DNA from 3 places in the Pseudomonas sp. LS.1a genome. Region 2 is predicted to be linked to each of the others. Evidence: riboswitches for the same ligand, from Rfam matches in the RefSeq annotation. Region 2 holds a riboswitch; each other region holds the start of a gene.
What was found. A riboswitch is a leader RNA that binds a small molecule or an ion and turns the genes downstream of it on or off. The one in region 2 is predicted to bind cobalamin.

Region 1: linked by a shared signal. The riboswitch ahead of cobW (cobalamin biosynthesis protein CobW) and the one ahead of MKK04_RS09555 (TonB-dependent receptor) in region 2 are both predicted to bind cobalamin.
Region 3: linked by a shared signal. The riboswitch ahead of MKK04_RS14320 (CbtB domain-containing protein) and the one ahead of MKK04_RS09555 (TonB-dependent receptor) in region 2 are both predicted to bind cobalamin.

What each region holds. Positions count from the first base shown of each region.
Region 1 covers NZ_CP092827.1:3,226,104-3,232,394, forward strand. Annotated here, with positions in the region: gene cobN (cobaltochelatase subunit CobN) at 1-3,277, opposite strand, end outside; gene cobW (cobalamin biosynthesis protein CobW) at 3,281-4,348, opposite strand; cobalamin riboswitch at 4,449-4,661, opposite strand; gene MKK04_RS14830 (branched-chain amino acid aminotransferase) at 4,851-5,870, shown strand; gene MKK04_RS14835 (multidrug/biocide efflux PACE transporter) at 6,089-6,291, opposite strand, start outside.
Region 2 covers NZ_CP092827.1:2,080,802-2,087,092, reverse strand. Annotated here, with positions in the region: gene MKK04_RS09590 (AraC family transcriptional regulator) at 1-235, shown strand, start outside; gene MKK04_RS09585 (TetR/AcrR family transcriptional regulator) at 284-880, opposite strand; gene MKK04_RS09580 (NAD(P)H-dependent oxidoreductase) at 974-1,570, shown strand; gene thpR (RNA 2',3'-cyclic phosphodiesterase) at 1,572-2,117, opposite strand; gene lpxO (lipid A hydroxylase LpxO) at 2,276-3,175, shown strand; gene MKK04_RS09565 (carboxymuconolactone decarboxylase family protein) at 3,295-3,639, shown strand; gene MKK04_RS09560 (GNAT family N-acetyltransferase) at 3,718-4,287, shown strand; cobalamin riboswitch at 4,462-4,669, shown strand; gene MKK04_RS09555 (TonB-dependent receptor) at 4,779-6,291, shown strand, end outside.
Region 3 covers NZ_CP092827.1:3,100,002-3,106,292, reverse strand. Annotated here, with positions in the region: gene MKK04_RS14350 (transporter substrate-binding domain-containing protein) at 1-1,716, opposite strand, end outside; gene MKK04_RS14345 (response regulator transcription factor) at 1,730-2,344, opposite strand; gene MKK04_RS14340 (DUF1272 domain-containing protein) at 2,566-2,808, opposite strand; gene cobM (precorrin-4 C(11)-methyltransferase) at 2,848-3,627, opposite strand; gene MKK04_RS14330 (cobalamin biosynthesis protein) at 3,660-4,046, opposite strand; gene MKK04_RS14325 (CbtA family protein) at 4,046-4,732, opposite strand; gene MKK04_RS14320 (CbtB domain-containing protein) at 4,742-4,930, opposite strand; cobalamin riboswitch at 5,024-5,247, opposite strand; gene MKK04_RS14315 (GNAT family N-acetyltransferase) at 5,466-5,945, opposite strand; gene MKK04_RS14310 (LysE family translocator) at 6,071-6,291, shown strand, end outside.

The sequences.
Region 1 (6,291 bases), 1.1 Mb from region 2:
CGTGCTCGTGGTTGTCCTGGTTCTGCAGCACCGCCTGCACCTTGGCCAGGCGCTGGGCGAACTGGGCGCGTGCCGGGGTACCGTCGTCGCTGGCGCCGTAGGCATAGCCACCGTGGTTGAGGTAAACCTCGGCCAGGTCGTCGCGGCTGTGCCACAGGCGCCCGTCGATGGCGTTCTGCACTCCGGCACCGTAGGCCCCGGGCTTGGCACCGAACACCCGCCAGCCGGCCTGGCGCGCAGCCTGCTCGGCGTCAACGCCCTGCGCCTGCAGCGCGGCACGCTCGCTACGCACGCGGGCGGCCAAGGGGTTGAGCTCATCGGGTTCGTCCAGCGCGGCCACCGCCTGCACTGCCGCATCGAACAGGCGGATGAGGTTGCCGAAGGCATCACGGAAAAAGCCGGAAACGCGCAAGGTCACGTCCACCCGCGGGCGGTCGAGCAGGCTGAGCGGCAAGATTTCGAAATCGTCGACCCGCTGGCTGCCGGTGGCCCACACCGGTCGCACGCCCATCAGCGCCATGGCCTGGGCGATGTCATCGCCGCCGGTACGCATGGTTGCCGTGCCCCACACCGACAGGCCGAGCTGGCGCAGGTGATCACCGTGGTCCTGCAGGTGGCGCTCGAGGATCAGGTTGGCCGAGGCGAAGCCCAGGCGCCAGGCGGTGGTGGTGGGCAGGTTGCGCACGTCCACGGTGTAGAAATTGCGACCGGTGGGCAGCACGTCCAGGCGCCCACGGCTGGGCGCGCCACTGGGACCGGCGGGCACGAAACGCCCGGCCAGCGCCGCCAACAGGCCATGCATTTCAGCGCTGCCGCAGGCGTCCAGGCTGGGGGCCACCGCTTCGCGCAGCGCCTGCACCACGTCGTGTACCGGCTGCCATTCGCTCAGGGCCGGTAACTGGGCGGTTCCGCCCAGCGCCTGGTCGATCACCTGCAGCGCCAACAGCTCGAGGCGTTCGCGGGTATCGCCACAGGTGCGCCAGGGCTCGCTGCTCATGGCCTGCAACTGCTCAGGGCGTGCGCCCTGCCATGGCTGGCCAAGTTCGCAATCGAGCGGGTCAAAGCCCGGCACCAGCGCCTTGGCCAGGGCCCGCAGCAGGCTGGCATTGCCGCCGCGACCGTCGCCGCGCTCGACCCGCAACAGCGCCAGCAAGGTATCCAGGCGCAGCCGGCCCTCAGGCGATTGGCCGAACACATGCAGGCCATCGCGAATCTGCGATTCCTTCAAGTCACACAGGTAGGTATCCAGGCGCGGCAGCCACACGGCGGCATCGTCCAGTTGGCCTTCCAGCTGCAGTTCGCGGTCGATGTGGTTGGCCTTGACCAGCTCGAGAATGTCGCGTTGCAACTCGCGGGCCCGCCGCGGGTCGAGCAGCTGTGCTTCGTAGAACTCGTCGGCCAATTGCTCCAGGTGGCGCAACGGGCCATAGGTTTCGGCACGGGTGAGCGGTGGCATCAGGTGGTCGATGATCACCGCCTGGGTGCGGCGCTTGGCCTGGGCCCCCTCGCCCGGGTCGTTGACGATAAACGGGTAGATGTTCGGCAACGGGCCGAGCAAGGCGTCCGGCCAGCACTGCGCCGACAACCCGACGCCCTTGCCGGGCAGCCATTCGAGGTTGCCGTGCTTGCCGACGTGGATCACCGCGTCGGCGGCAAAGGCATGGCGCAACCAGAAGTGAAACGCCAGGTAACCGTGCGGCGGCACCAGGTCGGGGTCGTGGTACACCGCGCTGGGATCCACCTGGTAACCCCGCGCCGGCTGGATGCCGACGAAGGTCAAGCCAAAGCGCAGGCCGGCCACCATCAGCCGGCCACTGCGGTACATCGGGTCCTGCTGCGGCGGCCCCCAGCGCTCCAGCACCGCCTGGCGGTTGGCCTCGGGCAGGCGCTCGAAGGCGGCCTGGTAGTCGGCCAGGCTCAGGCTCTGCGCGCAGGGGCGCAGGTCCAGCTGGTCGAGGTCGTTGGTCACGCCGCCGAGCAACTGGTGGATCAGTTGCGTGCCGCTGCCCGGCAAGTCGGCCAGCGGGTAGCCTTCGGCCTGCAGGGCCTTGAGGATGTTCAGCGCGGCCGCCGGCGTGTCCAGGCCAACGCCGTTGCCTATGCGGCCATCCCGGGTCGGGTAGTTGGCCAGCACCAAGGCCACGCGCTTCTGGGCATTCGGCAGGCGCGCCAGCTCGACCCAGCGACGGGCCAGCTCGGCGACAAAGTCCATGCGTTCGGGGTGAGCGCGGTAGCAGACCACGTCGGACTGGCTGCGCTCGCTGCGCCAGGCCATGTCCTTGAAGCTGATCGGGCGGGTGATGATGCGCCCGTCCAGTTCGGGCAAGGCAATGTGCATGGCCAGGTCACGCGCCCCCAGGCCCTGCTCGCTGGCCTCCCAGCCGGGCTGGTTGTCTTGCGCGCAGATGGCCTGCAGCACCGGAATGTCGCGACGGAACGGGCGCAGGTTGGGGCGTTCGGGGCTGGACAGGGCAAAGCCGGTGGTGTTGACCAGCACCTCGGCACCCACCTCGTCCAGCCAGCCTTCGACCTGCTCCAGGCAGGCACTTTCCTTGAGGCTGGCCACGGCGATCGGCAACGGGTTGAGCCCGGCGGCCTGCAGGCGCTGGCAGAACACGTCGATGAACGCGGTGTTGGCCGCCTGCAAGTGCGAGCGATAGAACAGCAGCGGCGCCACCGGTTGCTCGGGGTGCCACTGCGGGTACCAGTCCTCCAGCGTGGCGCTGCCCTTGGCCGGGTGATACACGGCGGTGCGCGGCAAAGGCTGCGGCTCGTCCCAGGCATAGTCGCGGCCCAGCCACTGGCTGGCCAGACAATTGAACAGGTTGATGGCGTTGGCCTTGCCGCCCTGGCGCAGGTAATGCCAGAGGCGCTCGGCCTGCTCGCCGCTGACGCTGCCCAGGCTGGTCAGCTCCGGGTCCGGGCGGTCGTCGCCCGGTACCAGGATCAGTTGCACGCCACGGCCGGCCAGCTCGACCAGCTGCTCGACGCCATAGCGCCAGTAGCCGACGCCACCGTGCAGCGACACCAGGATGACCTTGGCATGGCGCAGTACCTGGTCGACGTACAGGTCGACCGAGGCATGGTTCTGTACCTGCATCGGGTTGGCCAGGCGCAGGCTGGGGTAATCCTCGGGCAATTGCTCGGCAGTATCGGCGAGCAATGCCAGGTGCGAATCGCCGCTGCAGAGAATCACCAGCTCGGCGGGTGTCTGGCCGAGGTCGGCAATGCTGTCATCCGGCACGAAGCCGCCGGGCTGGGTCCGCAGCAGGTGCACGGGTCAGGCGCCCAGGGCCTGGCGCAGGCGCGCTTCCAGCTGGACAGCGTCGAGGTCCTGGCCGATCAGCACCAGGCGAGTGATGCGCGGCTCGTCGGCGCGCCAGGCGCGGTCGAAGTGCTTGTCGAAACGGGTGCCCACGCCTTGCACCAGCAGGCGCATCGGCTTGCCCGGGATGGCAGCGAAACCTTTGGCGCGCAGGATGCCGAACTCCACTACCAGCTGGGTCAGAGCGTCGAGCAGCAGGCTTTCGTCAGCTTCGGGCAGGTCGATGGAGATCGAATCGAAGGCGTCGTGGTCATGATCGTCATGGTCATCGTCGTCATGGTGCGAATCGTGGTGGGTACGGCGGCCATCGATGTGCGCCTCGGATTCGGCGCCTACGCCCAACAGCACTTCCAGCGGCAGCTTGCCGCTGCTGGCCTCGATCACCTTGACTGCCGGCGGCAGTTCTTCGGCCACTTCGGCGCGGACCTTGGCCAGGCCTTCGGCGTCGATCAGGTCGGCCTTGTTCAGCACCACCAGGTCAGCGCTGGCCAGCTGGTCGGCGAACAGTTCGTGCAGCGGCGATTCGTGGTCCAGGTTAGGGTCGAGCTTGCGCTGGGCATCGACCTGGTCCGGGTAGGCGGCGAAGGTGCCGGCTGCCACGGCCGGGCTGTCGACCACCGTGATCACCGCGTCGACGGTGCAGGCATTGCGGATTTCAGGCCACTGGAAGGCTTGTACCAGCGGTTTGGGCAGGGCCAGGCCGCTGGTTTCGATGAGGATATGGTCCAGGTCGCCACGGCGTGCCACCAGCTCGCGCATCACCGGGAAGAACTCTTCCTGCACGGTGCAGCACAGGCAGCCGTTGGCCAGCTCGTAGACGCGACCGCTGGCTTCTTCCTCGGTGCAACCGATGCTGCACTGCTTGAGGATTTCGCCGTCGATGCCCAGTTCGCCGAACTCGTTGACGATCACCGCAATGCGGCGGCCCTGGGCGTTGTCGAGCATGTGGCGCAGCAAGGTAGTCTTGCCCGAGCCGAGGAAGCCGGTGACGATGGTGACGGGGAGCTTGGCCAGTGTTTTCATGTCGCATTGCCCTTGGCAGATTGGCGCGGGCATGCAGGACGACAGCCGCAGGCCAGGCCGGCCGGGCTTGTTCGCCACCGGATCACCCCGCCCGGTTGAAAGTCGAAAACGTGACGAGGCAGGTCTCCTGGCTCGCACCGTTCCATGTGCCCGCTGGTGCAGCAGGCTGGCGGGATGACGCCTTCCCGCGCGCGGGCGCAGTGGCTGTGTCGATCCGTTGTCGGTGCTTACAGTTGCGGGGGCAGCCGCGGCTTGTACCGCGTTCCCGTCTTAGCTTCGGCCTGGCCGAAGAACCTCGAACTGGCAAGGCTACGCAGTGGCTGGCGGGTGGTCAACCATTGCTGCTGGTGCTTGCCTCGATATGTTCAGCGCCTGGAAGACCTCCGCCGGCAGGAGTTTCGTGACTGGCCGTTCCCGATCCGCCACGGATGTATTATGGTGGCGTGGTGCGCATATAACAGCAGCCCGAGCGATCGGGCACTTGCAAGACAATGAGGGTGTCATGAGCAACGAAAGCATTAATTGGGACAAGCTGGGTTTCGACTACATCAAGACCGACAAACGCTACCTGTCCGTATGGCGCAATGGCGAGTGGGACAAGGGCACCCTGACCGAAGACAACGTACTGCACATCAGTGAAGGCTCCACCGCCCTGCACTATGGCCAGCAGTGCTTCGAGGGCCTGAAGGCCTACCGTTGCAAGGACGGTTCGATCAACCTGTTCCGCCCGGACCAGAACGCTGCCCGCATGCAGCGCAGCTGCGCCCGCCTGCTGATGCCGCAGGTGCCGACCGATGTGTTCATCGAGGCATGCAAGCAAGTGGTCAAGGCCAACGAGAAGTTCGTGCCACCGCACGGCAAAGGCGCCCTCTACCTGCGTCCGTTCGTGATCGGCACCGGTGACAACATTGGCGTGCGCACCGCCCCCGAGTTCATCTTCTCGATCTTCGCCATCCCGGTTGGCTCGTACTTCAAGGGCGGCATGAAGCCGCACAACTTCCAGATCTCCAGCTTCGACCGCGCCGCCCCGCAAGGCACCGGTGCGGCCAAGGTCGGTGGCAACTACGCGGCCAGCCTGCAGCCGGGCGCTGAAGCGAAGAAAGCCAACTTCGCCGACGCCATCTACCTCGACCCGCTGACCCACACCAAGATCGAGGAAGTCGGTTCGGCAAACTTCTTCGGCATCACCGCCAACAACGAGTTCGTCACCCCGAAATCGGCCTCGGTGCTGCCAGGCATCACCCGCCTGTCGCTGATGGAACTGGCGCAATCGCGCCTGGGCCTGACCGTGATCGAAGGCGATGTGGAAATCAACAAGCTGGACCGTTTCGTCGAAGCCGGCGCCTGCGGTACCGCTGCGGTGATCACCCCGATCGGCGGCATCGAGTACAACGGCAAGTTGCACGTGTTCCACGACCTGGAAAAGGTCGGCCCGGTTACCCAGAAGCTCTACAACGAGCTGACCGGTATCCAGAGCGGTGATGTGGAAGCACCGGCAGGCTGGATCGTCAAGGTCGCCTGAGGCGCTTTAGCGGTTTGAAAAACGGGGCATGCCAGCAATGGCATGCCCCGTTTTTCATTGGTTGACGCGGGCACCATTGTGGGAGCGGCCTTGTGTCGCGAAAGGGCCGCAAAGCGGCCCTCGGAATTCAGCGCAGTTGCATAAATTTCTGGGGCTGCTCTGCAGCCCTTTCGCGACACAAGGCCGCTCCCACAATGGGGCCTGCATCGGCAAAACATTTATGCAAGGCGGCGCTGCATCAACAGGTGCCGGGCTTTGTCGAAGGCCCAGTTGTACAGCACGGTGTAAGGCAAGATGATCACGAAGAAGCCCAACTCCACCATGAACGCCTGCAGCAACGAAATCTCCAGCATCCACGCCGCCACCGGCAGGCACCACACCACCAGCCCGGCCTCGAAGCCCAGGCCGTGCACAAAGCGTG
Region 2 (6,291 bases):
CGTTTCGACCTTCCACGAGCACTTCAAGCGCTGCACCGACATGGCACCGATGCAGTACCTCAAGCGCCTGCGGCTGCTGAAAGCCCAGCAAATGCTGATCGGCGAAGGCCTGGGGGTGGCGCAGGTCGCGCACCGGGTGGGGTACCAGAGCACCTCGCAGTTCAGCCGCGAGTACAAGCGTCAGTTCGCCCGCAGCCCGGGGGATGAGTTGCCGCATCAGAGCCTGCCGGTGTAATCGCCTGCCGGCGATGGGCTGCAGAGCAGCCCGGGCACTCTCAAGGCTTCATTGCCGCTCGACCATCGCCACTATTGCTGCCTGCAATTCGGCCTTGGCCTGCCCGGCGTCCAGCTCCCCCGCCGCAGCTGCCTGCGACAAGGCATCCGCCGCCCCCACCATCAGGCGCATGCCCGCCAGCCCAATGTTGCCACTGGGCGAAAACCCGACCAACGCCTCGCGGCACTTGTCCAGAAACGGCTGCTCATACGCCCGCTTGAGCGCTTCCATTTCCGGCGAGCCGGCCAATGCCGCCGACACTCCCGGTATCTCACGCCCCTGGCTCATCACACAGTCCACGTAGGCCTCGGCAATTACCCCGGCGCGGCTGGCCAGGCTGGCATCACAGCGCACCAGCGCCTGCTCCAGCATTCGCGTCTGGCGTGCGTCGTATTGCTGATACAGCGCCACCAGCAGCCCGGTGCGGGTCTCGAAGTGGTCGTACACCACCGGCTTCGTCACCCCCGCCTGCTCGGCCAAACGGCCGAGGCTCAGGGCATCGGTGCCCTCCTCCCGCACCAACTGCCAGGCCACATCGAGCAACTGCCGACGGCGCTCGTCGCGGCTCAGGCGCTTGCGCGAGTGGGCTTGATCATCGCTTGACATCTATAACCTACCAAAAGTAACTTACCAAACGTAACTTACCTTGAGTATATAGCGCTCCGGGTAATCCTGCATCCCTGTCTTGGAGAGACCACCATGCACGCCCTGATCGTCGTCGGCCATCACGACCCGCAATCCCTCACCCATGCCCTGGCCCGGCAGATCGCCAACGGCCTGGCCAACGCCGGCCACGGCAGCGAAATCGCCGACCTGGCCAGTGAAGGTTTCGACCCGCGTTTCGGCCTGGCCGACCATGCGGTGCACCGCCGGCTCGCAGCCCCGCCGGCGGATGTACTCAAGGAGCAGGCACGCATCGAGCGCGCCGATACGCTGGTGCTGGTCTACCCCATCTATTGGTGGTCGCTGCCGGCCTTGCTCAAAGGCTGGGTCGAGCGGGTGTTCAGCAATGGCTGGGCGTTCGACTATGAAGGGGGGATCACCGTCAAGAAGCTGCGCGGCATGAAGGTGCACCTGGTCGGTGTCGCCGGTGCCGATGGCGGCACCTTCGAACGGCATGGCTATGGCGAGGCGATGCGCGTGCAGATCGAGCACGGCATTTTCGACTACTGCGGCGCCGAGGTACTTAGTTCCACCCTGCTTGACGAAAGCGAAGACGCGGACCCGGCACCGCACCTGCACACGGCACGCAGGCTGGGTGAGCGGATGTTCGCAGACTGCGAGGCCACGGCCTGAATCAGCTCGACAGCGGCCACTGCGCCAACGGCCAGTAAGCGCCCTTGCGCGACTCGTACAGTGTGAAATGGCGGGCGGCGAGGTAGAAATCCGGCGCGCTGCTGGCCTCTGGCGGCTGGCCGCGGTAATCCCTGGCCAGCGTCAGGTGCGGGCGATACTCACGGTCGGCCGCTTCCACCCCCAACGGCAGCAGTGCCTGCTGCAAGCTGTAAACCAGTTGCAACAGGGCCGCTGGCGTCTGCTGCGCCTCCAGCACCAGGGCGCTGGCCCGCTGCCATACCTGCAAGCGGTCCAGTAACAGCCGTGGTGCCGTGGCCGGTAGCGCCAGCTGGTCGACTGCCGCACAAATTGCAGGCACCTGGGCGGTATCCACATCGCCGAGGAACAGCAGTGTTACATGGAAGTTGGCGGCCGGCACCGGCTTGCCGCTGCGCAGGCTCAGGCCACGTCGCCACTGAGCCAGCGCGCGGCGCTGGGCATCGCTGACCGACAAGGCGAAGAACAGCCGCTTGAAGGGGGTACCGCTGGGGCGTACGTCCTGAATCATACGAACTCCTGAACATGAAACGTTTGCGCAAGGCTGCAGGGCATTAAACCTAAGTCGCCCCGTCATTGCGTAACAATAAGTACAAACTACCCCCATGATTGTTTATGCTGGCGGGCTCATGCCATGGCGCATGGCCATTTTTCGACAAGTAAACGTCCATGAAAATTGCACTCGTACTCATCTTCGTCCTCTCGATCGCCTATGTTCACCTGCGCGGTCGGGTTCGCCACAAGCTGACCCGTCAGCTGGGCGACCACTCCAGCTTCCTGGCACCGGTCAACAGCTTCCTGTACCTGTTTTCCAGGCATCCGGCCAAGCCTTACCTGCCGGTGGAGGCCTTCCCCGAGCTGCAGACACTGCAGGACCACTGGCAGGAAATCCGCGAAGAGGCCCGCCAGCTGCTGCATGTGGGCGAAATCAAGAAGTCCGACAATTACGATGATGTCGGTTTCAACTCATTCTTCAAGACCGGCTGGAAGCGCTTCTACCTGAAGTGGTACGGCGAAAGCCACCCGTCGGCGATGACCCTGTGCCCACGCACCACCGAGTTGCTCAAAGGCATCGGCACGATCAAGGCCGCCATGTTCGCCACCCTGCCGCCGGGCGCCAAGCTGGTGCGCCATCGTGACCCGTATGCCGGCTCCTACCGCTACCACCTGGGCCTGGACACGCCGAACGACGACGGTTGCTACATCGACGTGGACGGTGAGAAGTACTCCTGGCGCGATGGCGAGGGCGTGGTCTTCGACGAGACCTACATCCACTACGCGGCCAACACCACCGAGCACAACCGCATCATCCTGTTCTGCGACGTGGAACGCCCGCTCAAGTACCGCTGGGCAACCGCGTTCAACCGCTGGTTCAGCCGCAACGTCATGGCCGCCGCCGCGGCACCCAACGATGCCGGCGACAAGACCGGTGGCATCAACCGGCTGTTCACCCGCATCTACAAGATCCGCGAACGTGGCAAGGCGCTGAAGAAGCGCAACCGCACGCGCTACTACCTGGAGAAGTGGGCATTCGTTGCGGCGTTGGTGCTGGTGTTCATCTACATCTGACCGGTGCGGGAGCGCGCAGCCCAAAGGCCTGCGCGCAACCAACCAAAGTACGAGTCTCACACATCCCACTCTTCGACTAGCCTGAAAGCTCCACTCGCAACCTCCCCAAGGTGAAGACGATGAGCATGATGGACTGGGACGCCTACCGTAAGCAGTTGATGGCCGGCATCGGCGATCTCAAGCAGCTTTCCCCTGATACCGTTGCCGGCTACATGACCGCCAGCGGCGCAGGGGCCAAGACCAACCACCTGGACGCCAAGACCCGCGAGCTGATCTCCCTCGCCGTGGCCGTGACCACCCGCTGCGACGGCTGCATCGCCGTGCACTCGCAGCAAGCCGTCAAGCACGGCGCCAGCCGTGAGGAAATCGCCGAAGCGCTTGGCGTTGCCGTGGCGATGAACGCCGGAGCCGCGCTGGTCTACTCGGCACGGGCCATGGATGCGGTGGGCAAGGCCAACGGCTGAGTGCAATTGGCGTCGCCGCCCTTGCGCGACGGCGCCGCGCCACCCAGACTGGGCGGCCCAGCCCTTGCAGGAACCCGCATGATCCACATCCGCCCCATGACGCCGGAAGACTTCGAACGCTTCTGGCCCACCTTCCAGGCCGTTGTCCAGGCCCGTGAAACCTACGCATTCGACCCGGCCTTGAGCTTCGACCAGGCCCGCCAGCTGTGGCTGGAGCTGCCCATGCGCACGCTGGTGGCCGAAGAAGACGGCGAGCTGCTGGGTTCGTATTACCTCAAGGCCAACGCCGCCGGGCCTGGCGGGCACGTGGGTAATTGCGGCTACATGGTCTGTGAGTCGGCACGCGGCCGGGGCGTGGCGCGGCTGATGTGCGAGCACTCACAGAAACAGGCGCGCCAGGAGGGCTTTCTGGCCCTGCAGTTCAACTCGGTGGTGGCCACCAATGAGGTGGCTGTGGCGCTGTGGCACAAGCTGGGCTTTGAAACCGTTGGCCGCTTGCCCAAGGCCTATCGCCACGCCCGCCTGGGGCTGGTGGACTGCCTGGTGATGTACAAGTGGCTGGCGGATGAGCCAGTGGTGGAGAAGCCACCGCTGCTGATCGGGCGCAAGAATATCGAGGCGCGGGTATCGCGGCGGCGCGGGCGCTGATCTTCTCTCGCAGGCCTGGCCTCTTCGCGGGTAAACCCGCTCCCACAGGGATATCACGGGCTTCTGGGCCGGTGTTTTACTTGTGGGAGCGGGTTTACCCGCGAAGAGGCCAGGCCTGCCTACAACTCCCCCCAATGATCACACCAGATTTGACGCCCCTACGTTTCAATGGTCAGATGCCCGCCAGTTTCAGGTGCCCTGCGCCGCCGCGCGCAGGGTGAAACGGGAAGCCGGTGCGTCGTGTTGCCCACGACAAGTCCGGCGCTGCCCCCGCAACGGTAAGCGAGCGAACCCTTCGAGATACCACTGTGCACCTGCATGGGAAGGTGAAGGTTTCATGCCCCTCGCAAGCCCGGAGACCGGCCTGGAGCTTCACTTGGCAACCCGCGGTGGGCGGGCGCAGGCCGGTATCCGTGCGCGCACCTGTGGGCACGGTGCGCCTTTGCGTGTTTTCCACCGGGATCCATTCATTCCTGCAGCAGTGGAACGACATGTCCCGTATGTTAAAGCTTCACCCCCTGGCGGCCTGCCTGGCCGTTTCCCTGCCGGCCCTGGCCGACGACCTTGACCGACAGCCCCTGGCCCTGCCCTCCACGACCATCACCGACACCCAGGGCAGCCACGCCATCGACCTGGCCACCCCGACCCAGGCTGGCTCGCGCCTGGGCCTCAGCGCCCTGGAAACACCGGCCAGCACCAGCAGCATCAGCGCCGAGCAGATCCAGCAGCGCAACAACCTCACCGTGCAGGACGCAGTGACCCGCTCGCCGGGTATCAGCTACGTCGGCTCCCCGGGCGACGGCGGCACGGGTCTTTCCGCCCGCGGCTTTGCCGGCCACAGCTCGGTGATGACCTTGTTCGACGGCGCACGCCTGTACACCGGTGCCGGTACCCAGACGTTCCCGGTCGACCCGTGGATGGTCGAGCGCATCGATGTGATTCGCGGCCCGGCCTCGGTGCTGTATGGCGAAGGCGCCACCGGTGCAGTAGTCAACGTGATCCCGAAAAAGCCGTTTGCCGGCGAGGTACGCAACCACCTGCGCCTGGGCTACGGTTCGTGGGACCGTCAGCAACTCGGCCTGGACAGCGGCGGCAGCCTCGGCGAACGCCTGAGCTACCGCCTGGTCCTGAACCAGCAAGCCGGTAACGGTTGGGTCGACCGCACCCCTTCACGCAGCCTGGCGCTGAGCGCCGCGCTGCGCTTCGATGCCAGCGACGACCTCAGTTTCACCCTCGCCCACGACCGCGGCGATGCGGAGCCTGCCAACTACTACGGCACCCCGCTGATCGACGGTCACTACCGCAGCAGCCTGCGCAAGAAGAACTACAACGTGCAGAACGACGTGCAGCATTACGTCGATGAATGGACCCGCCTGAACACCGACTGGACGTTGAACGACCACCTCAGCGCCAGCAACCAGCTGTACTACATCAAAAGCCGCCGGCACTGGCGCAACGCCGAGGACTACAGCTGGGACGCCGAGCGCCAGCAGCTGCTGCGCGGCAGCTACCTGGAAATCAAGCACAACCAGGAACAGTTCGGCGACCGCCAGACCTTCACCCTCGACCACACGCTGTTCGGCCTGGCCAGCAAGACCATGGTCGGTGCCGAGTACAACAAGGTCCGTTTCAACGTCGACAGCAACGCGCCCTACAACGATGTGGGCGGCGACTACGTCGACCCGTGGCAGCCGCAACCGGGTTGGTTCCACAGCGCCTCGCCGTTGCGCCCGCAAACCTTGTCCACCACCCACACCTTTGCCCTGTTCGCGGAAAACCGCCTGCAGCTGAGCGATCGCCTGTCGCTGGTTACCGGCGTGCGCCGCGACCAGAACCACATCGTTCAGGAAAAACTGACCGTCGACAGCCGCAGCGACCGCAGCCTGCAAGGTGGCAACTGGCGTGCCGGGCTGGTGTTTGCGGTCAGCGACGACCTGTCGCTGTATGGCCAGTACTCCACCAGCGAGGACGGGGTCGACAACCTCATCAGCCTCAGCGCCAACC
Region 3 (6,291 bases), 1.0 Mb from region 2:
TTGCAGCGCGTGCTGGGCCTCGGTGCGCTGGTTGATCAGCTTGCGCAGGTAGCTGTTCCAGAACACCACCCCGGCCAGCAGCAAGGCCGACAGCACCAGCACCTGCAGGGCCAGGGTGCGGTAGTCACGCCAGGGGCTGTCACTGACCAGGGTACTGGTGCGCCAGCGGTTGACCAGCTGGTCCAGCTCTTCGGGTGGAATGCTCAGTAGTGCCTTGTCGAGGATTGCCTGCAGCTGGGGTTGGTCCGCGGCCACGGCGAAGGCGGCGACAGCCGGGTCGTCGTCGAGCACACTGGCGATGCGCAGGCGGTCCTTGAACACATGGCTGATGTAGTAGGCAGCATTGATATGGCTGCTCAGGGCGACGTCGGCGGCACCGTTGGCCACGGCTTCCATCAGGCCGAGCGGGTTGTCCACTTCGACCATCCTGGCCTGCGGGTAGCGTTGTTGCAGCAGGGCCCGTTGCGGCGAGCCGCGCACCAGGGCGATGCGCTGGCCATCCAGCGCCTTGGCCTGCGCCGGTGATGCGTTGTCGCCGCGGGTGACCAGCACCCGCGGGCTGACCAGGTAGGGGCGGGTATAGCGCAGTTGTTTCGAACGGTCCGTACCGTAGCCCAATGCGCCGATCATCTGCGCATCGCCGCGTGCCAGACGCTCGACCATTGCCTGTGCCGAAGTGCTTTCGACCGGCTTGAAATGCAGCCCCGTGCGCAGCGAGATCTGCTTGAGCAGGTCGAGGGTAATGCCACTGGGGTGGTGCTGGGCGTCGTTGAAAGTCAGCGGCGCCAGCGATGTGTTGACCAGTACGCTGATGCTGGGGTTGGCAGCGATCCAGGCTTCTTCTTCTGCGGTCAGGTCGGTGACGTGGCGCTGCAGCAGCAGGCTGGTGTTGCCGCTGCCCCAGCGGCGCAGGATGTTCAGGCGTTCGCTTTCGCTGATGCGCGCCAGCGCCTTGTCGACCAGTTGGCGCAGGCGCGGGTTGTCACTGGCCAGGGCAAAGGCAAACGCCCCAGGGGCGACCTGGCAGAAATGGTCGATCTTCAGCGTGCCCTGGTAACTCTTGCCAATCGCGAAGTCGGTACTGATGGCATCGCCCAGGTAAGCGTCGGCCTCGCCCAGTTCGACCGCGGCCAGCCCGGCCAGGGTCGAGCGATACAGGCTCAATTGCGCCTTGGGGTACAGGGTGCGGACGCTACTGGCTGGCAGGTAATGATCGACCATGGCCAGGCGCAGGCCGGCAAGGTCGGGCGTGTTTTTCAGGCTGTGCCCCTCGCGGGTGACGATGACCGGCAGGTCGTCGGCATAGGCCGCACTTAGGCTGAGCTGGGCATCCGCCGCCTCGAAGGCGTTGGAGCTGCCCAGCAGGTCGATTCGGCCCTCGCGTAGCGCAGCGATGGCTTCGTGGCGGCTGTCGTAGCGTCGCACTTCGATAGGGATGCCCAACTGTTCAGCAATGATGCCTGCGTAATCGGCGCTCAGGCCTTCGTAGTCGCGCTGGCTGATATTGATTTCGAGCGGTGGGTAGTCGGGCCGCGAACTGCCCAGCACCAGGTGCTGGCGTTGCTGTAGCCATTGCCGCTCGTCGTGGGACAGCGCGAGTGGGGCGGCGGCGCTGACCGAGCGGGCCAGCAACTGGCGAGGTTCGCTGTTGGCCAGCAGCGCGCCGGAACCGGCCAGGCCGATGGCCAGGAGGGCGCTTGCCAGCAGGCGCTTCATCGCCGTCAAGTGCTCAGCAGATGCCGTTGCGCTTGGCCAGGTCGACCATTTCAACCAGCGATTCGGTCTTGAGCTTTTCCATGATGCGGCCCCGGTAGGTGCTGATGGTCTTGGCACTGAGGTTCATGCAGGTGCCGATATACTTGTTGCTCTCGCCGCGCGCCAGGCGCCGCAGCACTTCCATTTCCCGGTTGGACAGGCTGGCCAGGCGCACCGGCTCGCTTTCCAGCGAGTTGCTGTTGACCGACATCTGCGGGAAGGTCGAGTAGCCCTTGACCAGGGCCTTGAGGGCGAACAGCAACGCCTCGTGGTCTTCTTCCTTGGTCACGAAAGCGCCGATACCGGCATCCAGACAGCGCCGTACATACAGGTCGGTGGCCTGGCCGGTCAGTACCATGATCTTGGGGACCGGCTCCAGGCATTGCAGGCGCTTGATCACTTCCATGCCGTCCAGGCCGGGCAGGCCGATGTCGAGAATGACCACGTCCGGGCGCAGTTCGCGGGCCACCTGCGCCACCTCGCTACCATTGCCGACCTCGCCGATGACATGGAAGCGCTCGCGTTCGAGCAACATGCGCAAGGACAGCCGGACGATGGGGTGGTCGTCGACGATCAGCACGGTAGTCATGAGGAAAACTCCTGTCGGGGTGTGGTCCGCTTCCTGGATCACTCAGGAATACGTCTGCAAGTGGGGTTATCGGAAGCGCTGCACGATACGACCATTCCCGAAATTTGGTAATGCCGAGTATAGAAGTGTTGAAAGTCCTCGCGCTTGTTGTTGAAAAGTCCTACAAAAAAGGGGAAAGACATCACCCTACCAAAGCGGCAATGTCTGTTTTTTGAGGTCGGTCAAGCGCAGGCGGAGTGCGATTTGCTCACGCGCTGGGTCGAGGCGGGGTTGTTGGCCAGCGCCTGGCCGACCCGTGTCGGCCGTGCCACCAACTGGCCAGTGCAGTTCGGGCAACGGCCCTGGAAACGGGTTTCGGCGCAGGTACGGCAGAAGGTGCATTCGAAGGAGCAGATCAGCGCGTCGGGGCTGTCACCCGGCAGGTCGGTATCGCAGCACTCGCAGTTGGGGCGTAGGTCGAGCATGGGCATGACTCCTGTTTGCAGGCGGGAACCTGGAGTCTGCTACGTCCGCGGCGAAGCTGGCAATGCCTGGTCGCCAGGGCGATACAGGTGGGCGTGCCCCGCGCGGTACAAGGCTGATTCGGCAAACGGTGTGTCGCCCAGTACGTGGCCCACCAGGATCAGCGCGGTGCGCCGGAAGTCTTTGGCCGCGACACGTTCGACGATATCGCCGAGGGTGCCGCGTGCCCAGTCCTGGTCCGGCCAGGTGGCGCGATGCACCACCGCCACCGGGCAGTGCGCGCCGTAGTGCGGCAACAGTTCATCGACGATACGCGACAGGTGCTTGACCCCCAGGTGAATCGCCAGGGTGCTGCCGTGGCGCGCCAGGTCGCCCAGTTGTTCGCCGGGCGGCATTGGCGAACTGTCGCCATAGCGGGTGAGGATAACGGTCTGCGCGACCTGCGGCAGGGTCAGTTCGCAGCCGAGCAGGGCGGCGCTGGCCGCCGTGGCGGTGACCCCGGGGATGATCTGGTAATCGATGCCCAGCGCCTGCAGGTGGCGGATCTGCTCACCGATGGCGCCGTACAGGCTGGGGTCGCCACTGTGTACCCGGGCTACATCCTGACCTTGCTCGTGCGCGCTGCGCATGGCGGCAATGATCTGTTCCAGGTGCAGTTCGGCACTGTTGATCACGGTCTCGGCCTGGTGGCCCTCGAGCACGGCGGCCGGCACCAGCGAACCGGCATAGATGATCACCGGGCACTGGCGGATCAGCCTTTGGCCCTTGACCGTGATCAGTTCCGGGTCGCCGGGGCCGGCGCCGATGAAGTAGACCGTCATGGAAAGTCCTTGCAAGAAAGAGGGGAGAACGTTCAACAGGCCAGGGCGAGGGTGGCCGGGCCCAGTACCTGGCGCGTCAGCAGCAAACTGGCCGTGCCAAGCCGCTGACTTGCCAGGGCCAGCGCCGCACTCTCGGCCACGCCCCAGCAGCTGCTGTGGGTATGGGCTGTGGCGGAACGGTGGCTGAGTTGGTGTTCGTAGGGTTGCAACTGCGCGGTATCGTACAACACCAAGGGCACGTCGAGGCGTTCGGCCAACTGCTGCAAGCCGGCTTCGTCGGCCTTCAGGCCGATGCTGGCGATGCCATGCAGGTCGGCCAACGCCAGGCCCTGGTTGTCCAGGGCCTGGCGTAGCAGGGTTTCCAGCGTATCCGCCGGGCAACCCCGGCGGCAGCCGATGCCGGCGTAAAAGGCTGGCATCAGGCCTTGCTGGAGCGTCGGAACAGCCAGGCGCTAAGCAGGCCCAGGGCCAGCCAGAAGGCAGCGTTGGTCAGCCAGGAGGCCACTTTGAACTGGGTTTCCAATGCGGCAGGGGCCAGGCTCTCGTGCACTTCGGGTTGCGGTGCACCGATTACATGGGGAATGACCAGCAGCACGGCACCCAGCGCCTTCAGCAACCAGTGGCGGGCGAACACCAGCAGGGCCAGGCCCAGCGCAGTGGCACTGGCGGTGCCGACCCACCAGGCCTGGCGTTGTCCCAGGTCGGCGGCTGCGGTACCTGGCAGTTCCGGCGGCAGGCCCAGGGTCGGGGCCAGGCAGAACACGGCAAAGCCGGCCAGGCCCCACAACGCACCGGTGGCGGCACGCTTTGGTTCGCGCAGGTTGTAAAGGGCGGTGAGGATCAGGGCGAAACCGACCGCGACCACCAGGTTGCCGCCGGTGGTGGACAGTACCCGCTGCCAGCCGTCTTCCGGCGACCAGGCTTCGGCGCTGTGTTCATGGGCGGCCACTTCGCCAGCATGTTCGTGCTGGGCGGCCGGGGCCGCGGACTCGTAGGTTTCTGCCTCGAGAATCAGCGGGGCGACCCAGAAGCTTTGCAGCAGGGTCAGCAGCAAGGCCGCCAGTAGCCCGCTGAAGCCCGCGGTACGGGCAATGCGTGTGATCATCGGGCGTACTCAGTGGCAGGGGAAGGCGGCGCTGTGGCGGGTGTCGTGGGCGGCGTTGTGCACGGCCTCGATGTGCGAGAAGCCGGCGAAGTACACCAGGCACAGGCCCAGCAGGCTGGCGCCCACGGCGATAACGACACGCTGGCTGAGGGTGACGGGGGTGGTGATGCTATGTTGCTTGGCGCTGGTGACGGGCATGACGCGTTCCTCTGCTTTTTGTGGGCAATGGGCAAGCGCGGCAGCCCCGAGCGTGGCGGCCCAGGGGAATGCAACAGCGCCCGCCCACCGCGGGGTGTTCATGAACGCCAGGCCGGTCTCCGGGCTTGCGAGGAGGAGCCAGGCTCCTGGAAGGCGTCACCTTCCCATGCCGGGTGACCGGGCACAGTGGCAAAGACGCTTCGCTCGCTTACCGTTGCGGGGGCAGCACCGGCCTTGTCCGGCCCTGCTGGAGGGCCTGCGACGCACCGGTTTCCCGTTTCACCCCCATGGGGGGCACCTGAACGCGAGGCATAAGGAGAGCATGGGGCGGGGCTGGCGTCAATTGCCAGAATTGAGTTTGCGGGGGCTCCGGGCATCCTGTGGGAGCGGCTTCAGCCGCGAAGAATCCAACGCGGTGCATGGCACCGGCTGCGCCGGTGTTCGCGGCTGAAGCCGCTCCCACAGTGCCCCTGCCGAGTGATGCGCAGTTCCAGGAGAGCGGGCTTGACCGGAAACCGGACGCAAGCGCCCCCGGTTATCCCCGGGCAAACGCCGCCAGCTTGTCCCCATCCAGCCGGTAGCGCACCCACTCATCCTGCGCCTCGGCCCCCAGCTTCTGGTAGAAGCCGATCGCCGGTTCGTTCCAGTCCAGCACGCTCCATTCCAGCCGCCCGCAATTATTCGCCACTGCCTCGCGGGCAATGTGTTGCAGCAACTGTCGCCCGGCGCCGTCGCCGCGTTGCTCAGGGGTGATGTACAGGTCTTCCAGGTAGATGCCGTTGCGACCTAGCCAGGTCGAGTAGCTATAGAAATACACAGCAAAGCCGATTGCCCGGCCATCGCGTTCGCAAATCAGGCTGTGCACGGTGCTGCCCTCGCCAAACAGGCTGTATTCGATATCGGCAACGCTCGCGATCACCTCGTGGCGGGCGCGTTCGTACTCGGCCAGCTCGGTAATGAAGGCCAGGATCTGCTCGGCATCGGCGCGTACGGCAGGGCGAATGGTGAGACTCATGGTGACGGCTTCCTTGGTCTGGTGGTAGCGGTACAGCGATGTGTATCTACACAATTTAGTAGAACTGTACCGGTCGCAGAGGAGGGCGACTCCATTAGTGTGACAGGACCCATAAAGAATGTGGAATGCCTGCCATGCTTGCCTCTGCCGACCTGCTGACCGCCTTCGTGCTGTTTGCCTTTGTATCTTCCATCACGCCTGGCCCCAACAACACCATGCTGCTGGCTTCGGGGGTGAACTTCGGCGTGCGCCGCTCGATCCCCCATGCCATGGGTATCAGCGTCGGGTTCATGGTGATGGTGCTGGCTGTTGGCCTGGGCCTGGGCGAGGTGTTCAAGGCCTGGCC